Regions from separate parts of the Phyllobacterium sp. MT110 genome, predicted to be linked through region 2. Evidence: predicted binding sites of a transcription regulator. Region 2 holds the regulator's gene; each other region holds the start of a gene.

Region 1 (4,708 bases), on a different contig from region 2:
TTACATCGATTATGTCATCGACATGTTCCACGCGCTGGGCGAAGACACCCATGTGGTGGCGGTCTGCCAGCCATCGGTCCCGGTTCTCGCCGCCGTGTCGGTCATGGAAGCCAATGGCGACCGGTTTGCGCCGTCCAGCATGACGCTGATGGGCGGACCGATCGATACACGCAAGAACCCGACCGCGGTCAATATCCTGGCCGAGGAGAAGGGCATCGACTGGTTCCGCGACAATGTCATCATGTCGGTGCCATGGCCGCATGCCGGCTTCATGCGCGACGTCTATCCCGGCTTCCTGCAGCTTTCCGGCTTCATGAGCATGAATCTTGATCGCCACATCACGGCGCACAAGGAATTCTTCATGCATCTGGTCAAGGAAGATGGCGATTCCGCCGACAAGCACCGCGAGTTCTACGACGAATATCTGGCGGTGATGGATCTGACTGCGGAATTCTACCTGCAGACAGTCGATACGGTTTTTGTCCGCCACGCCCTGCCCAAGGGTGAGATGACCCACCGGGGCAAGCTGGTCGATCCCGCGTCGATCCGCACAGTCGCGCTGTTGACGGTCGAGGGCGAGAACGATGACATTTCCGGTGTCGGGCAGACCAAGGCCGCCCAAACGCTGTGTGTGAACATCCCTGACGCCATGCGCATGCATCATCTGCAGGCCAAGGTCGGCCATTACGGCGTGTTCAACGGATCGCGTTTCCGTGCTGAAATTGCACCACGTATCGTCCAATTCGTTAACGACCATGCTCAGGCCAACCGCAAGAGCAATGTCACCCCGATCGGTAGACGCGCACGCAGCTGAACACGCCGTCCGATTATCGGACAGCCATGCCGGAAGACCGAATCTTCCGGCAGTTTTCTTCCGTTCATCAATAAAACGCAATGAATTCAAATCGTTACTGACATGGCCGCGTACCTCCCGCAGGCGGTCAACAAGGGCGTCATCGTCCTGCGGTTGTGAGCTTCCGCCGCCTACAACCTTCAAATTTTCGTCAAAATCTAGGAAGTTCAAATTTTAACCATATATTAACAATGGCGGGATCGTGGCGCCATTGTGATTGACTCATATCCCTCCCGGCCATTAACGTTTTGTTAACGAAGGCTGGTTGGGTTCGGAGTAAAGCATGTTCGGAGCGATAAAGATTTTGAGGTCGATGGGGGTTGCGGCGGCACTTTTCGCTGGCGCACTCATCGCAAATTCCGCCTCCGCAGCTGAAGCTTTCATGCAGACCGGCGGTCTGACATCCCAGCCGATCGGCCATTATGAATTCTGCAAGCGCCTGCCGGATGAGTGCTCGATCCGCAGCCGCAATGTTGCGCCGGCCAAGATGACGCGTGATTTCTGGGAGCTGATCGTCAACGTTAACAGCCACGTGAATCAGACGGTCAAGCCATTGACGGACATGGAAATTTACGGCGTCGAGGAATACTGGGGCTATCCCGACAAGGTCGGCAATGTCGGCGATTGCGAAGACTATGTCCTGGAAAAGCGCCGTGAACTGATGCAGGCGGGCGTTTCCCCGGCCGATCTGCTGATCACCGTTGTGCGCAAGCCCGATGGCGAAGGCCATGCGGTTCTGACGGTGCGCACCGATACCGGCGATTTCATCCTCGACAACCTTGCCGACAGCGTCAAGAACTGGTCGGAAACCGAGTACACCTACCTGAAGCGCCAGGCCACGAACAATACCGGCCGCTGGGTCAGCATCGAAGCCCCAAGCAATATCCTGGTCGGCTCGGTTCACTAAACCGTCACCAAGGCAATCAAGACATGCCGGACCGCGAAGGTCCGGCATTTGCTTTTGTACATTTCACGCTGCCTCGTTGGCTGCGTCCTGTGCCATCCGGTAGGAAATGGCCTCAGCCACGTGAATGCGCCCGACGGCTTCGGCCCCGTCAAGGTCGGCCAATGTCCGCGCCACCTTGAGAATCCGGTGATAGCCGCGTGCGGAAAAGCGCATCTGTTCGGCAGCCTGCTGCAGCAGTGCCTGGCCGGGCTTGTCTGGCCGGGAAACCTCCTCGATCAACGCCGCGGGGCAATGGGCGTTCACTGTCACGGCGGGCGATCCCATTTGTTCGTAGCGGCGTCTCTGCAGGTCCCGGGCGCGAGCAACGCGCAGTGCGACCGATGCGCTGCTTTCGGCAACGGGGCGGCGGATGAGATCGGCGGCGCTGACGGCGGGAACGTCGATGCGTAGGTCGATGCGATCAAGCAGCGGACCCGAAATGCGGGCCTGGTAATCCTGGCGGCAGCGTGGCCCCCGGGCGCAGCGGTGTCCCGGTTCTCCGGCCATGCCGCAGCGGCAGGGGTTCATGGCGGCGACGAGCTGGATTTGCGCCGGATAGGAAATACGGTGATTGGCGCGGGCGATCACGCATTCTCCGCTTTCCAGTGGCTGGCGCAGGGAGTCGAGCACCTGGGGCGCGAATTCGGGAAATTCATCCAGAAACAGCACGCCGCGATGGGCGAGGGAGACTTCACCGGGGCGGGCGCGTATGCCGCCGCCGACCATCGCGGCCATGGAGGCGGAATGGTGTGGCGCCCGGAACGGCCGCCGGTCGGTGAGCCTGCCGCCCGGCAATTCGCCGGCGACCGAAGCAATCATCGACACCTCAAGCAATTCGTGCGGCAGCAGCGGCGGCAGGATGGATGGAAGCCGTTGCGCGAGCATGGATTTTCCCGCGCCGGGCGGCCCGATCATGAGGAGATTGTGACCCCCGGCGGCAGCAATCTCCAGCGCGCGCCGGGCGCCTTCCTGCCCCCTGATATCGCCCAGATCGGGCAGATCGGTTGCATTGATCTGCAGGCACGGTTCAGGGCGCGACAGCACCTGATGGCCGCGAAAGTGATTGGCGAGGCTGATCAGGCTGCGCGGCGCCAGGATATCGATCTGCGCGCCCGCCCAGGCAGCCTCGGGTCCGCAGGGGGCGGGGCAGATCAGGCCGCGCTCCTGCCGGTTGGCGGAGATCGCGGCAGGAAGAACCCCGGCCACATGGGTGATCGTGCCATCGAGCGACAGTTCGCCGAGAACGACATAGGCCTCCAGCACATCGGCGGGAATGGCGCCGAGCCCGGCCATCAGGCCCATGGCGATCGGCAGGTCGTAATGGCTGCCTTCCTTGGGCAGGTCCGCCGGCGCGAGATTGACGGTGACCTTCTTGGGCGGCAGGGACAGGCCGGAGGCATGCAGCGCCGCCTGCACGCGCTCGCGGCTTTCAGCCACGGCCTTGTCGGGCAGGCCCACAATATGGATTCCCATCTTGCCGGGGGCGATCATCACCTGCACATCGACAGGCTGGGCCTCAATGCCCTGAAATGCGACGGTGCGCGCGCGGGTGACCATCAATCGTTCCCTAAAATACCGCATCTAAAAAATGAACAGTGCCAATAACGGCACCTCATCATAATTTGTGCGGCATGACAAGAACGTTAGGAGAACGGCCGGATCGCGCCGGGGATGGAATTCGGCGCGATGCGGTTCAGCGGGGGGCCATCAGCCCCATTTCATCTCGCCTTTGGCGACCTTGGCGCCCAGTTCAAGCGATGAGACATCGAGCAGGTCGGGGTAATGCGCCTTCATGGCGGAGATCAGTTCGCCGCTGGTCTTGGCTTTCCCGACTTCCGCGTTGAACGTCTCGAGATAGTTCCGGGTGAATTTTACCGCCGCGAGTCCCTGCGGGGCACCGGCAACCTGATGCGACGGCACGACGATCCGGGGATTGCGCGCCGCCATTTCGTCAAGCGCGGCAATCCACTTGTTCCGGTCTTCCACGGCCGGCTCGTCTGCAACCCAGACATGGACGCCGGAGGAAACCAGCACGCCGCCGAAAACCGCTTCAAGCCCGGGCACCCAGAGATAGCGGCGATCCTTCATATCCTTGATGGTGACGATCTCGATTCTGTTTCCTTCCAGGTCGAGCGAAGACAGGTCTGAGGCTTCCGGAATGACGACATCCGCCAGCACCTTCGGTCCATTGTCCTTGAGCTGCGGCCCCCAGATGTCGAGCTTGCCCTGTACGTTGCCCTTGATGGCGTCCACGGTGGCGTGCGCCGCAAGGACTTTTGCCTTGGGGAAGGCATCGACGACGGGACGCAGGCCAAAATAGTAATCGGGGTCGCTGCAGCTGACGTAAATCGTTGTCAGGGTCTTGCCGGTCGCCTTGATCGCATCGGCAATCGCGCGTCCATCGGAGAGCGTGAACCCGCCATCGAGCAGGATCGCTTCCTTCTCGCCGGTCAGGAGCACGGGGGTGCGGCGGAACCCGTTCTCATCCGCCTGGAAATAGGTCCATGCCAGCGTGGGGGCGGACCTGGCCGCAATGGCGCCCAGCGGCTGCAGAGCCGCCACGGCACCGGCTGCCAGAAGGGATTTCATCGTATCGCGTCGTGTCAGAAGGGTTCGCACGTCTCGGTCCTCGCTCCGTTTCTCACTGTGGGGCGTATAGTGACATGGACGGGTTTCTTGAAAAATCCCGATCAAAATGACAGACTGTATGATTATTTCGTATAATAAGGCGCGTCATGCCCGCGGTCAGTTTCAACAGGTTCATCTATTTCGTCACCGTGGTGGATATGGGATCGTTCACCGCCGCCGCCGACCGGCTGGGTGTCGCCAAGGCCGTCGTCAGCCATCAGGTGTCGAAGCTGGAGGAAGAATTGGGCTCGGCGCTCTTGATCCGCACGACACGGCGGCTG
Region 2 (4,708 bases):
TTCGGTGATCGCCCATGACGACGTGTTCCCCTATCTCAATGCCAGCAACATGGTCCCCGCCATGACCACCACCCGGTCGTCGATCCGCTCCGCCGGGTCGCGTATCGCCGAACTGCTGGTGCGGGTCCTCGACGGCGAGCCGGTCGAAAACATCCATGAGATATGGCCGGTCGAACTCATCCTGCGCCAATCGAGCGGTCCGCCCGTCGCCCCGCGCCGGTGAGTGCCTAGCCCAATTCGAAGGTTGTGATGCCAAAAATCCGGTCGAGCGGCAATTCGGGCGCCGGTCCGCGATACATGCGTGCGGTTTCGAACACCGGCGCCAGACCGTACCGGTCGCAAAGGCGCCGCGCGGCCCCATTGGTCCCGGGAATATCCAGAAAGACCTGCGCATCCCCGACTTTTGCTGAGAGCGATTGAAACAGCCGGTCGGCGATCTCTTCGGTTTCGGCAAACAAGGGACCGATTTTGCACCCCTCGCGGCATGCGCGCACGACGCCATACCCTGCGATTTTTCCGTCGACAATACAGGCCAGGCCGTGGCGGGAGCCGGACGGGCCAAGCCAGGCACGGATAAACGATTCCCGTGGTTCGGGATTGAATTGACGGTCATAGGCGGCGACGGCGCCGATCCATTGCGCATCGATGGCGACGATATCGCCGCTGACGGGTGCCTTGCAGCCGGGTGCGCCGCCATAACGGTAATTCGCATGGGCATAGACAAACCCCGACTTCCGATAGTTCTCCTGCTGGGCAACGACACCATCAAGGCCGACGGTCTGTCCGGCAAATCCGCTCAGCACGTCCTGCCAGAGCGACCAGCCGAAACCCAGACCGCGCGATTGCGGACGCACCATGTAGAAACCGAGAAAGCCGTAGTCTCGCGCATAGCGGACCAGCGAGACCGCTGCCGTCAGTTCACCATTCACCTCAAGCACGTGATAGCCCTTGGGGTCCGCGGCCCAGAATGCATCCGCATCGTCCAAACCGGGGTTCCAGCCCTCGGCAGCTGCCCAGTCAATGATCGCGCCAAGGTCCCGGCGCTCGGCGATTCGGATGAAAGCTGTCATGATATTGTGTTATCCAACTGGAAACCGACGGAACAGTACCCTGAACGGGCGCATTTCTGCCCGCACATGCTTCGTAACCAAGCTTCCAGCATTGCCGCAACGGAATATTAAGCACTTGTAGAACAATGCTGGAACAGATAGTGTTTGTTCTGGTTTTGTTTTTCCGATTCCCTGCTAAAGGATCGCCAATGCTCACGCGTAAACAACATGAACTTCTTCTCTTCATTCATGAGCGTCTGAAGGAGACGGGCATTCCGCCATCCTTCGACGAAATGAAGGATGCGCTGGATCTGGCCTCCAAATCCGGCATTCACCGGCTGATCACTGCGCTGGAAGAGCGCGGCTTCATTCGCCGGCTTGCGAACAGGGCACGCGCGCTGGAAGTCCTGCGCCTGCCGGACTCCATCGCACCCGGCCTCAACAGCCAGAGAAAGTTCGAGCCGAGTGTCATCGAGGGCAGTCTCGGACGCAATGTTGCGCCGCCGAAGCCGCAGCCGCGCGCCTCCAACGACATGGACATGCCTGCCAATGTCAGCATTCCGGTCATGGGCCGGATTGCCGCCGGTGTGCCGATTTCCGCCATCCAGAACCAGACGCACATGCTGAGCCTTCCGCCAGACATGATCGGCAGCGGCGAACATTATGCGCTTGAGGTCAAGGGCGACTCGATGATCGAAGCGGGCATTTTCGACGGCGATACCGTTGTCATCAAGCGTGGCGACACCGCAAGCCCCGGCGAAATCATCGTGGCACTGGTCGATGACGAGGAAGCCACCCTCAAGCGGTTTCGCCGCAAGGGTGCCTCGATTGCCCTGGAAGCCGCCAATCCTGCCTACGAAACGCGGATTTTCGGACCGGACCGCGTTCGGGTGCAGGGCAAGCTTGTCGGCCTGATCCGCCGTTACTGACCGGCCGCCGCGTCCCGTTCGGCATTGTCCGGGACGCCTTCGGTCGCGTGGGCCTTGCGTGAATGCTCCGGCCGGTTGCGCGCCGCATTGGAGTGGATGCGGTACTTGTTCCAGGGGCGGTCCGGCGGACCGATCGCCCAGGTCAAACGGGCCGACTGCACTCTTTGCTCCAGCGCTTCTCCGGCTTTCGATTGATCCGTCAGGTCACCCTGCCCTTGCCCGCCGGAACCGAACCGGATTTCCGCAGCACCGTTCAAGGCGAGATCACGGCGCGTGATCACCATCGGGCCCGGAACGGGGCAACCGGTTTCCGCGCCGGCAAAGGCCAGCACGACAATATTCCCCTCGCTGCAGGCGGCGTTCCTTTGCGCGGGATCATCCGTATAGGCAATGATGAGACCGCCCGGTTCGCGCGCCAGACAGAGCTTTCCGGCGCATTCGAAGACACCCTCCGCTGCCTCTTTGCCGATCCCCGCCGGTTTGACGATCTGTTCCAGCCCAAAGCCCTGCCGCCAGTTGTTCAACGTGAAGGCGCCGCCCTGCGGGCGATTGATCATCAATACCGTGCCATTGCGCACACCGGCCAGCCGGCCATCCTCCGACAGGACGAGATCCGGCGGCGCTGTGCGTGCCATGATCAGGACGGCCGCAGCAAACAGCGGCAGGCTGCACAGACGCAACCATGACGTCGTGAGAAGCAGGATCACAAGCGCTAAGCTCATCAGGATCAGGCTCGGCTGCGGCATCGGACCGAGATTGCCCGAGGGCGAGAGTGCGGCAACGTGATGGGCAATGAACACCACCAGCTCGATGCCGCGCTCCATGACGGCGAACGGCAGGAAATCCAGATCGAACGGCATCAGCAACAGCGCCAGTACGGCGAAGGGCATGACCAGAACCGAGACCACGGGCAAGCCAAATGCGTTGCCGATCAGCCCGAGCGGTGCGGTATTGTTGAAATGATAGGCGGCAAAGATCGCGCTGGCCGAACCGGCGACCAGGGATGTCAGAGCAATGTCGCTGATGTGATCGCCGATCTTGCCGGGCAGTTGCAGCAACAGGCCGCTGCGGGAGGCACGCCGGGTATTGCGGCCGGCCCTGCGCGGCGACCACCAGCCGTAAAATGCGATCAGTGCTGCGGTGGCCGAGTACGACATCTGGAAGCTTGGCCCCATCACCTCGTGCGGCGCGATGGTAATGGTTACCAAGGCGGCCAGGGCAACATTGCGCAGCGACAGCGCCGCCCGGTCCACGGTCATGGCGACAAGCATGACTGCCAGCATGACAAAGCTGCGCTGGGCCGCCACGTCGATCCCCGAGAGCAGCAGATAGAAGGCCGACGCCAGCAGCGCCGCGCATGCCGAAAATTTCTTGATGGGATAGCGCGCGGCAAAGTCCGGAAAGAAAGCCATGCATGCGCGCAGCGAGCCGATGACGATCCCGGCCACGAGCGCCATGTGCAATCCCGAAATGGAGAGGATATGCGACAGGCCGCTCAGCCGCATGGCGTTGTTGGTGGCCTCGCCGATGCCATCGCGCTGGCCGGTGATGAGCGATGCGGCGATGGCACCGGCTTCTCCCAGTATATGACCGAGGATACGATCGGTGAGTGCCTGGCGCATCGCAGCGACGGCAAACAGCGTTCTGGTTGTCAAATCGGCCGGTTCCGGCAGAGAGGCTGCTTCCGGCCTTCCAAGAAAGAAGCCGCTGCCGCCGATGCCCCTGTAGTAATTGTGGAAGGCAAAGTCGTAATTGCCGGATCGCACGGGACCGGATGGCGGGCGCAGATGCGCCAGACCGCGCAACCCGCTGCCTATGGCAGCTTGAGGTGGCAAGGCGCGGGCCGACACAACCAGCCTTGCCGGGGCATAGCGCAGCTGCGGGCGCTCTGTCGCCACGACATCCACCGTCACGCGCCAGCCGCCCCGGTCGGCGCGGTTGATCGCGACGATGCGGCCGGTCAGCCGCGTGGTGACGGCGGAGCCAAGCATCGGTGTATCCAGCCGCAGCGTTTCCAGCTTGGCGCAGAGCATGCCCATGACAACCAGCACGGCGGCGGAAAGGCACATCCCCGTCAGATGCCGCTCACGTGCCAGGAGTTTGAACCCGGCAAGCGCGGTCAATCCAAAGAGGATGGCGCTCAGCCGCGGTTCCACTGGTAAGCCGAAATAGACGATGGCGCCGCTGCCGGCAAAAACCGGAACGAACAGAAAAAGACTGCCGCGATCATAATCCTGCGCGCATGCCCGGGAAACGGCCGGGAGCAAATCCTGCCCCAACCCCATGCGCCGGCGCAGCGCTATGGACAGACTCACGCCTCGCCGGGTGACGGCAATATTTTGGGATATTTGGGTCGCAAGACCCGGCTCATCGTCCGCCGGACGATCAAAAAACTGCCGTTCACTCGTTTGTGTACTGGTGCCGGGCCCCTGCATTTGCCTCCAATTCTGCCAATGCACTTGCACGACAGCGCTCCTATGCTACATCAACGCCAGATCAAATCGATTGGATGTTAGGCTAATGGCCGAGACGTCTGTTGGAGTCCTTATGTCGTCACCTGTTGTTACCCGTTTTGCACCCTCCCCGACCGGATACCTCCATATTGGCGGTGCCCGCACGGCCCTGTTCAACTGGCTCTATGCCAAGCATACGGGCGGCAAGATGCTGCTGCGCATCGAAGACACGGACCGGGAACGCTCCTCGGAAGCGGCTGTCACGGCCATTCTCGAT
Region 3 (4,708 bases), 830 kb from region 2:
TCTCGCAGCCGCGCGGCCTGTTCGGGCGCAGAATACCATCCGCCAGCGTGCAGATCGAAGGGCTTGGCAGCGGTTTGGCCAATGGGTTGATGGACGCAGCCGAGGAACGGGCGCTCTGGTCGCGTTTCGGACTGTAAACCGGCGCAGGATTTTTTGGCAAGGCCGGAACTCCGTGCTATGAATGCGGATAGGAATGATATCGGTAGTCGAGGGTTACAGACGATGCCACAATTGATCTTTTTTGCTCTTGTCGGCGCCGCCGCCTATTACGGCTATCGTTCGTTCAAGAAGGAAGCACAGCGCGTCTCGCAGCGCGTGCGCGAGGCCGAAAAAGAGGCACAGAATCGTGCACAGGGAACACTGGTCCAGGATCCCGAAACCGGTGAATACCGCCTGCGCAAAGACTGAGCGTCCATGCTTGCCAGTCCTGACCATACAATCAGCCTGACCGCCCCGGCCAAGATCAATCTTGCGTTGCATGTGACCGGCAGACGTGACGACGGCTACCATCTGCTCGACAGTCTCGTCGTGTTTGCCCGCTTCGGCGACCGGCTGAGCGTGACGAAAGCGGCGGCGGATTCCTTCACCCTGTCCGGTCCCTATGGCATGGGCCTTCCCGCCGACGATACGAACCTGGTGCTCCGGGCGCGGGACGCCCTGCGCCAGCGGTATGGCGAACGGGCGACGCCGGTCGCCATTCATCTGGAGAAACATCTGCCCGTCGCCTCCGGCATCGGTGGCGGCTCCAGTGATGCAGCGGCCACCCTGCGTGCTCTGGCTGCCCTGTGGGCTATCGATGCCAGCCTGACGGACCTGGCCGCACTCGGCCTGCCGCTGGGTGCCGACGTGCCGATGTGCCTGCACGGCGAGGCGCTGATCGCGCGCGGCATCGGCGAAGAGATCGAGCGCATCGCAGCCTTTCCGCGCCTGCCCATGGTCCTCGTCAACAATGGGGTGACAGTGTCGACACCGCAGGTCTTTTCCGCACTGACCCGCCGCGACAATCCTCCCCTGCCCGCGCTGCCTCCCCTGACATGCCTTGCGGAGGTTTGCGCCTATCTACGGCAGACGGACAACCATCTTTTCGCAGCCACGCAAAAGCTTGCGCCCTCGATCAACGGAAGCATGCAGGCATTGCTGGACACCAACCCGTTGCTCGCGCGCATGTCCGGCTCGGGCGGCACCTGCTTTGCACTCTACAGCGATGACGCGGCGGCTGATGCAGCCGCAACGCGGTTGCGCCAAAGCCAGCCCGCGTGGTTTATCGTCGCCACCAGCAGCACTATGGAAGGGAACTGATCTTGGCCCGCATTGACGAGACACGCCCCTTTGTACCCGTCGGGATTGCCGTGCTGACCGTTTCCGATACGCGCACGCTCGATGACGACAAATCCGGCACGACGCTGGCCGACCGCATCACGGCAGCAGGACACCGCCTGGTGGACCGAGCCATCGTGACCGATGACCGCGACGCGATACGCGACAAGGTGCTTGCCTGGTCAAACAGCCCCGATGTGGATGTCGTTATCACCACCGGCGGTACGGGCTTTACCGGCCGGGACGTAACACCTGAAGCACTGGAGCCGATCTTTGAAAAGCGCATGGACGGCTTTTCCGAGGTATTCCACCGGATCTCCTACGACAAGATCGGCACGTCGACCATCCAGTCCAGGGCAACCGGCGGTGTGGTCAATGCCACGTTCGTTTTCGTGCTGCCGGGCTCACCCGGCGCCTGCAAGGATGCCTGGGATAATATTCTCCAGTTCCAGCTCGACTACCGCCATATGCCCTGCAATTTCGTCGAGATCATGCCTCGGCTGGACGAACATCTCAAACGGGGCTAACAGCTATTTCGACGCGCCGGGAATAATCTCCGCCCGCAGACGCTTCATGGCGAGACCGCGCGCCAGGTCCGCCGCACTCTTGCCCGGAGCCGACAAAGCCATCGCCTGACGCTTTGAAATCAGCAGCCCGTTGGCGAGAGGATTTCCGGGCGCAAAAACCCGCGCGAAGAACGGCTTCCGATGCGCGTGGGAACGGGTGAAACAGGCTGGCCCCTGCATGCGTTCCACATGAAGGGAGACAGCCTCGATCCAGCCGTCGATCAGCCGCGCACCGGGTTCGATGAACAAAATCCAGTCGCTGCGCGCGCGGCGCAGACCGTCGATCAATGTCTGGTCCTGCAGGAAAATACACCCAGCCGCATCGGCCACGCGGTGGGTCTGGTCGGTCGATCCGTGATCGATGACGATGACATCGCTCAACACACCTTCGACAGCTCCGCCCACCAGTCCGCCGAGCGTTCTGGCCAAGGGTTCATCGGCATTGCGGGTTTCGATCAGGACGGAAATCATTCATTTCAGTTATAGTATTATTATTGAAATTTCCATCATCCTTTTTCAGCAGATTGTTCTTGATTTGTTCTCATAATTTGCTAGGAATACATTCATGTTGCGACGGTATGAGCGACTCGGTTTCGCTCCGGTCTCAAGGAGAATGTCAATGAACATCATGGTGCAGGCGGACAAGGCCGCTTTCGGGCAAGGCCGTGCCGAACATGCCAATGTGCTGGTCGACGAAGCCGGGTTGCGGATCGACCATGGACGCCGGCGCGGACGCGGCGCAGGCATGAACCCATCCGGGCGTTTCGAGCCGGAAACCCGCCATGTCTTTGACGATGGCTGGGAAACAATCGAGGACCTGCCCGCCTTCAAGACCGAGGTGCAGATCGAGAAGCCGCGCACGATCATCACGCGCAATGACTCGCCGGATGTCGGCTTCGACCGCTCGATCAATCCCTATCGCGGCTGCGAGCACGGCTGCATCTATTGCTTCGCCCGTCCCACCCACAGCTATATGGGTCTGTCCGCCGGGCTCGATTTTGAATCGAAACTGTTTGCCAAGCCCGATGCCGCCAGGATGCTCGACCGCGAACTGTCCAAACCGGGGTATACCGCCAAAACGATTGCCATCGGTACCAATACGGATCCCTATCAGCCGATCGAGAAGAAGTGGCGCATCATGCGCGAGATTCTGCAGGTGCTCGAAGAGCATCAGCACCCCGTCGGCATCGTCACCAAATCGGCGCTGATCATGCGTGATATCGATATTCTCGCCCGCATGGCCGATAAGGGTCTTGCCAAGGTCTGCCTTTCCGTCACGACGCTGGACGGCAAGCTTGCCCGGACGATGGAACCGAGGGCCTCAACCCCGACGCGGCGGCTGCAAGCGCTGCGTGCACTCTCCGACGCGGGCATTCCGACGGGAACCCTGGTGGCCCCGATCATTCCGGGTCTCAACGATCACGAGATCGAGCGCGTGCTTGACAGCGTGTATGCGATGGGCGCGCGCGAAGCCGGCTACGTGCTCCTGCGCCTGCCGCTCGAGGTCAGTCCCATCTTCAAGGAATGGCTGCTGCGCAACTACCCGGACCGTTATCGCCATGTTCTTTCCCTCGTGCGCTCCATGCGCGGCGGCAAGGATTACGACGCGGAATGGGGCAAGCGCATGCGCGGCGACGGTCCCTATGCCTGGCAGATCGGACGCCGGTTCGAAATCGCCGCCAAGCGCCTCGGCATCAATCTCGCCAAGCGCCGTCTGCGCACCGACTTGTTCGTGCCAACCGCAGGCAGCGAACAGTTGTCGCTGTTTTAACCAATCAAACGGGTCTTCGACCTGTTTCTGAAAATCCGTCGAGCGCCCCCCATCCCGCTGACGGAAGTCCCGATGCCCTACCCCATCCGCATCGGGGCCTTGCAGAGAATCAGAACGAATGCGAGTCTCGCCGCAACATGGCTCGATTGCGTTCTGATTCTCTGCTTCTTCCTCTCGATACCGGCAAACCCGATTTTGCGACGGAGCGCCGGCTCATGCGCGACGGCGTGCTCCATATCGTGGGGATCGACGAAGCCGGTCGCGGGCCACTGGCAGGCCCTGTTGTCGCTGCGGCGGTCATCCTTGACCCCGAGCGGATTCCCGATGGTCTTGACGATTCAAAACGCCTGACCGCCAGGAAGCGCGAGGAATTGTTCGATATCATTTTGCAGACAGCGCTGGCATCGGGTATTGCCAGTGTCGCCGCGCCGGCAATCGATGCCACAGATATTCTGAAAGCCGCGCTGGAGGCCATGCGCCGCGCCACCTGCGGCCTTTCCATCCTGCCGGGCCACGCGCTCATCGACGGGCGGGATGTGCCGCGCGGCCTTCCCTGCCCCGGCACGGCGATGATCAAGGGCGACCAGCGTTCGGTCTCCATTGCCGCGGCCTCCATTCTCGCCAAGGTCAGCCGCGACCGGATGATGGCACAGGCCGGCCGCCACTACCCGGCCTATGGGCTTGAGACCCATGCGGGCTACGGTACAGCGTTTCATCGCAGCGCGATGCTAACCCACGGACCGGTGGCTGGCCTGCACCGTTTCAGTTTTGCACCGCTGAAGAACCGGGACGTTTAGGGCGGGGTCACGCGCCCAAAAGAAAAAGCCGCCTCGCGGCGGCTTTCTCTAATTCCATTTGCCCTCAATCAGTTCAGGCGGGTCTTCACTTCGCTCAAGGAAGACTTGAACAGGTCAGCCGATGTCTTGGCATCAACCTTGTCCTTGAGGATACGTCCAGCAGCGGCAACAGCGATATCGACTGCGGAAGCGCGAACGTCGTTGACTGCCTCGGTCTCGGCCTGGGCGATCTTCTGCTCGGCAAGCTTGTTGCGGCG
Region 4 (4,708 bases), on a different contig from region 2:
CCAAGCTGAATGAATTCAGCATCTCAATGATAAGGAGACGTCTATGACCCAATCCATCGTTATCGCCAGTGCAGCGCGAACCCCCGTGGGGTCGTTCAACGGTGCTTTTGCCAACGTCCCGGCCCACGAACTCGGCGCTGCGGTGATCAAGGAAGTGCTGAGCCGCGCCGGTGTCGATGGTGCCGATGTCGATGAAGTGATCATGGGCCAGGTGCTCAGCGCCGGCGAAGGGCAGAACCCGGCCCGCCAGGCCGCCATGGAGGCAGGCATTCCGCAGGAGGCGACGGCCTGGGGGCTCAACCAGCTCTGCGGTTCCGGCCTGCGCGCCGTGGCCCTCGGCATGCAGCAGATCGCAACCGGCGATGCCGATATCATCGTGGCGGGCGGACAGGAATCCATGTCGATGGCGCCGCATTGCGCGCATCTGCGCAGCGGCGTGAAGATGGGCGATTTCAAGATGATCGATACGATGATCAAGGATGGCCTGACCGACGCTTTCCATGGCTACCACATGGGCAATACCGCCGAGAACATCGCCCGCAAGTGGCAGTTCACCCGCGAAGATCAGGACAAGTTCGCCCTTGGCTCGCAGAACAAGGCGGAAGCCGCGCAGAAGGCGGGCAAGTTCAAGGATGAAATCGTGCCGTTCACGGTCAAGACCCGCAAGGGCGACGTGATCGTTGCGGATGACGAGTATATCCGTCACGGCGCGACACTCGACTCCCTTGCCAAGCTGAAGCCCGCTTTCGACAAGGAAGGCACCGTTACCGCAGGCAATGCCTCCGGCCTCAATGATGGCGCGGCTGCCGTGGTGCTCATGAGCGAGGACGAGGCCAAGCGCCGCAATGTCAAGCCGCTGGCCCGCATCGTTTCCTGGGCAACGGCCGGTGTCGACCCTGCCATCATGGGCACAGGTCCAATCCCCGCGTCACGCAAGGCCCTGGAGCGGGCCGGATGGAAGGTGGAGGACCTCGATCTGGTCGAAGCCAACGAAGCCTTTGCGGCGCAGGCGCTTTCCGTCAACAAGGATCTCGGGCTCAATCCCGACATCGTCAATGTCAATGGCGGTGCCATTGCCATCGGTCATCCCATCGGCGCATCCGGTGCCCGGGTGCTCAACACGCTGCTTTATGAATTGAAGCGCCGCAATGGCACAAAGGGCCTTGCCACGCTGTGCATTGGCGGCGGCATGGGCATTGCCCTGTGCGTTGAGCGCGTCAAGGACTGATCTGCAAGAATGAACACGGGTTCGGCCTTTGCCGAACCCGTGTTCCGGCAGCACTAAATTTCCAGGCTGCTGCCACGTCTCTTTTTCAACAACACTAACTTTGATCCAACATGAATTAGGGAGGGGAAATATGACCAAAACGGCAATCGTTACGGGCGGAACACGTGGTATCGGCGCAGCCATATCCGTGGCCCTGAAAGCGGCAGGGTACAAGGTCGCGGCAAATTACGCCGGCAATGACGACGCGGCGAAGAAATTCACGGAAAAGACCGGTATTGCCACCTACAAGTGGGATGTTTCCAACTATGAAGAATGCGCTGCCGGTATTGCCAGGATCGAGGCCGATCACGGCCCCGTCGCCGTGCTGGTCAACAATGCGGGCATCACCCGTGATGCCATGTTCCACAAGATGACCCCAGGCCAATGGGGCGAAGTGATCAACACCAATCTGACCGGCCTGTTCAACATGACCCATCCGGTATGGACCGGCATGCGTGACCGCAAATTCGGCCGCGTGATCAATATTTCCTCGATCAACGGACAAAAGGGCCAGGCCGGGCAAGCCAATTATTCCGCGGCCAAGGCCGGGGATATCGGCTTTACCAAGGCGCTGGCGCAGGAGGGTGCGCGCGCCGGCATTACGGTCAATGCCATCTGTCCCGGTTATATCGGCACGGAAATGGTTCGGGCCATCGACGAGAAGGTGCTCAACGAGCGCATCATTCCGCAAATCCCGGTCGGACGTCTGGGCGAACCGGAAGAAATCGCGCGCTGCGTGGTGTTCCTCGCCTCTGACGATGCCGGCTTCATCACCGGCTCGACGCTGACAGCCAATGGCGGGCAGTATTTCAGCTGATCGGAAGCAAATCAAAAGACGCCGCGGGCTGGAAACAGCCGGCGGCGTTTTTGTTTTGTGCGGCGGCGATTCCCGATATTCGCGGCCAAAGGTTAACGGCGTTTCCTGAATCTTGTCCTATTTCCTTCCCGTGCGTTCGGGGATTGGTGCGACTCCCGCGCCTTCAGCACAAGATGTAGCCGTGAACAAAACAGGAAAATGGACAAAGCGCTGATTCGTCGCTGATTCGTTCTTCCTTTGATCGGAGTGTTAATGAAACGGGGCGCCCGGACCTTGGATTCCTTAACTAACTATAAGGAAATATTGCGATTTTCTTAACAGAGCAAAAAATCGGTTGACGGCGGACTGCCCGTTTTTGTGCGGAAAAGCCAAAGGTTAACGGTGATGAGCCGATTCGTTGAAATCCTGTTCCCGCTGATTCAGCATCTTGTGCGACTCGCACCCGGGAAAGCTAGATGTGGCCGTGAACAAAGCAGGAATCTGATCCTATAGCTGATTCGTCGCTGATTCGTTCTGCTCGCGTTCTGTTTCTTAATGGAACACTCCGTGAATCGGTTCGCAATTGTTTATCTTGAGGTCGCCGCATACTTTCTGTCTGATGCCGATAATGCTATCGGATAGTGCATGCCCGGCATGCCTTGCTGGTTCTGGTAAGGCCGTCGTGCCGGTGTTGGATATTTTTGATGAACCTTATGCCTACTCCCGAACTTCCCTTGATCCTGAGCGGTCGTGACGTCACCGCCGTTCTGGGGCCGACGAACACGGGGAAGACTCACCTCGCCATTGAGCGGATGCTGGCGCACCAGACGGGCATGATCGGCCTGCCGCTGCGCCTGCTGGCGCGCGAAGTCTACAACCGTGTTGCCGAACGGGTAGGGCTTGCCAATGTCGCGCTGATCACCGGTGAGGAAAAGATCATGCCGCCCGGCGCGCGCTATGCGGTGTGTACCGTCGAAGCGATGCCGCGCCAGACGGATATGGATTTCGTTGCCATCGACGAGGTCCAGCTTGCCAACGATCTGGAGCGTGGCCACATCTTTACCGACCGCATCCTGCATCTGCGGGGCCGTCAGGAAACCTTGCTGCTTGGTGCGGCCACCATGCGCGGCATACTGGAAAAGCTGCTGCGCGGCATCTCCGTCGTCACGCGTCCGCGCCTGTCCAATCTGACCTATGCCGGCTCGAAGAAGATCACGCGCCTGCCGCCGCGCACCGCCATCGTGGCCTTTGCCGCGGACGAGGTTTATTCCATCGCCGAACTGATCCGCCGCCAGAATGGCGGCGCCGCCGTGGTCATGGGGGCATTGAGCCCGCGCACCCGCAATGCCCAGGTGGATCTCTATCAGTCGGGCGATGTGGATTATCTGGTCGCCACCGATGCCATCGGCATGGGGCTCAACCTCGATGTCGATCACGTGGCTTTTGCGCAGGACCGCAAGTTTGACGGCTATCAGTTCCGCGATCTGTCGCCGGGCGAAATCGGCCAGATCGCCGGGCGCGCCGGGCGGCACCTGCGCGATGGCACGTTTGGCGTTACAGGGCAGGTCTCCGGTTTTTCAGAAGAACTGGTGCAGCGCGTGGAATCGCATGCCTTCGATTCCGTCAAGATCTTGCAATGGCGCACCGCCCGGTTTGATTTCTCCAGCCTCGATGCACTGAGACGGTCGATCGACACGCCCGCACCGGTGGAGGGATTGACCCGGGCACTGCCTGCGGTGGATCAGCAGGCGCTCGAATATCTGTCGAAAGATCCGGATATCGCGCCGCTGGCCAACACGCCGGAACGGGTGGCCCTCCTGTGGGATGCCTGTGCGTTGCCGGATTACCGCAAAATTGCGCCGGCGCAGCATGCGGATATTATTGCATCGATCTATACAGATCTCGTCGAACATGGTCATGTTAACGAAACATACATGGGCGAACAGGTGCACCGGGCTGATACGACCGATGGCGATATCGATGCTTTGTCGCGGCGGATTGCCCAGATCAGAACTTGGACTTTTGTGTCGCATCGGCCCGGATGGCTGGCAGATCAGGCACATTGGCAAGAAAAGACGCGTGAAATTGAGGACAGATTATCAGATGCACTGCATGAACGGTTGACGAAACGCTTCGTAGACCGCAGGACAAGCGTGCTTATGAGGCGCCTGAGAGAGAATACAATGCTAGAAGCCGAAATTAGCCCTGCCGGGGACGTTGTTGTCGAAGGGCACCATGTTGGACGTTTGGATGGATTCCGTTTCACCACGGACAGCCAGATCGATGGAACCGATGCAAAAGCCGTGAAGGCCGCTGCACAAAAAGCCTTGGCGACAGAGTTCGACAATCGCGCCGAGCGCTTTGCCGCTTCCGCGAACGGCGACTTTGCCCTGGGATCGGACGGGACGCTGCGCTGGATTGGCGCTCCGGTCGCCTCGGTCGTCTCAGGCGAGCAGCCATTGAAGCCCCGTGCGGTGCTGCTGGCCGACGAGCAGTTGACGGGACCGGCACGCGACAAGGTCGCCGCGCGGGTTGACCGTTTCCTTGCCCATCATGTGGATACGGTGCTCAAGCCGCTGGTTGATCTTGCCAACGCGGATGCGCTGGTCGGGATCACGCGGGGACTGGCGTTCCAGCTCGTCGAA

The links. Region 2 encodes LexA, which represses DNA repair genes until DNA is damaged. Its sites were predicted from a motif close to TGTTCNNNNTGTGTTCNG; they were not measured.
Region 1: the regulator LexA is predicted to act here: its motif matches at 3,436-3,453, upstream of AC1Q5O_RS12215 (YifB family Mg chelatase-like AAA ATPase).
Region 3: the regulator LexA is predicted to act here: its motif matches at 2,409-2,426, upstream of AC1Q5O_RS00885 (PA0069 family radical SAM protein).
Region 4: the regulator LexA is predicted to act here: its motif matches at 2,594-2,611, upstream of AC1Q5O_RS13930 (helicase-related protein).

Annotation. Positions count from the first base shown of each region.
Region 1 covers NZ_JBXAFE010000002.1:134,536-139,243, reverse strand. The annotation lists gene AC1Q5O_RS12225 (polyhydroxyalkanoate depolymerase) at 1-814, shown strand, start outside; gene AC1Q5O_RS12220 (transglutaminase-like cysteine peptidase) at 1,137-1,760, shown strand; gene AC1Q5O_RS12215 (YifB family Mg chelatase-like AAA ATPase) at 1,824-3,356, opposite strand; gene AC1Q5O_RS12210 (MBL fold metallo-hydrolase) at 3,507-4,388, opposite strand; gene AC1Q5O_RS12205 (LysR family transcriptional regulator) at 4,535-4,708, shown strand, end outside.
Region 2 covers NZ_JBXAFE010000001.1:1,005,316-1,010,023, reverse strand. The annotation lists gene AC1Q5O_RS05260 (substrate-binding domain-containing protein) at 1-223, shown strand, start outside; gene AC1Q5O_RS05255 (GNAT family N-acetyltransferase) at 228-1,070, opposite strand; gene lexA (transcriptional repressor LexA) at 1,259-1,978, shown strand; gene AC1Q5O_RS05245 (ComEC/Rec2 family competence protein) at 1,972-4,293, opposite strand; gene gltX (glutamate--tRNA ligase) at 4,526-4,708, shown strand, end outside.
Region 3 covers NZ_JBXAFE010000001.1:177,428-182,135, reverse strand. The annotation lists gene AC1Q5O_RS00910 (S49 family peptidase) at 1-137, shown strand, start outside; gene AC1Q5O_RS00905 (hypothetical protein) at 223-408, shown strand; gene AC1Q5O_RS00900 (4-(cytidine 5'-diphospho)-2-C-methyl-D-erythritol kinase) at 415-1,299, shown strand; gene moaB (molybdenum cofactor biosynthesis protein B) at 1,302-1,844, shown strand; gene AC1Q5O_RS00890 (glycosyltransferase family protein) at 1,848-2,354, opposite strand; gene AC1Q5O_RS00885 (PA0069 family radical SAM protein) at 2,503-3,654, shown strand; gene rnhB (ribonuclease HII) at 3,792-4,451, shown strand; gene AC1Q5O_RS00875 (F0F1 ATP synthase subunit B) at 4,520-4,708, opposite strand, start outside.
Region 4 covers NZ_JBXAFE010000002.1:479,631-484,338, forward strand. The annotation lists gene AC1Q5O_RS13920 (acetyl-CoA C-acetyltransferase) at 44-1,228, shown strand; gene phbB (acetoacetyl-CoA reductase) at 1,359-2,084, shown strand; gene AC1Q5O_RS13930 (helicase-related protein) at 2,768-4,708, shown strand, end outside.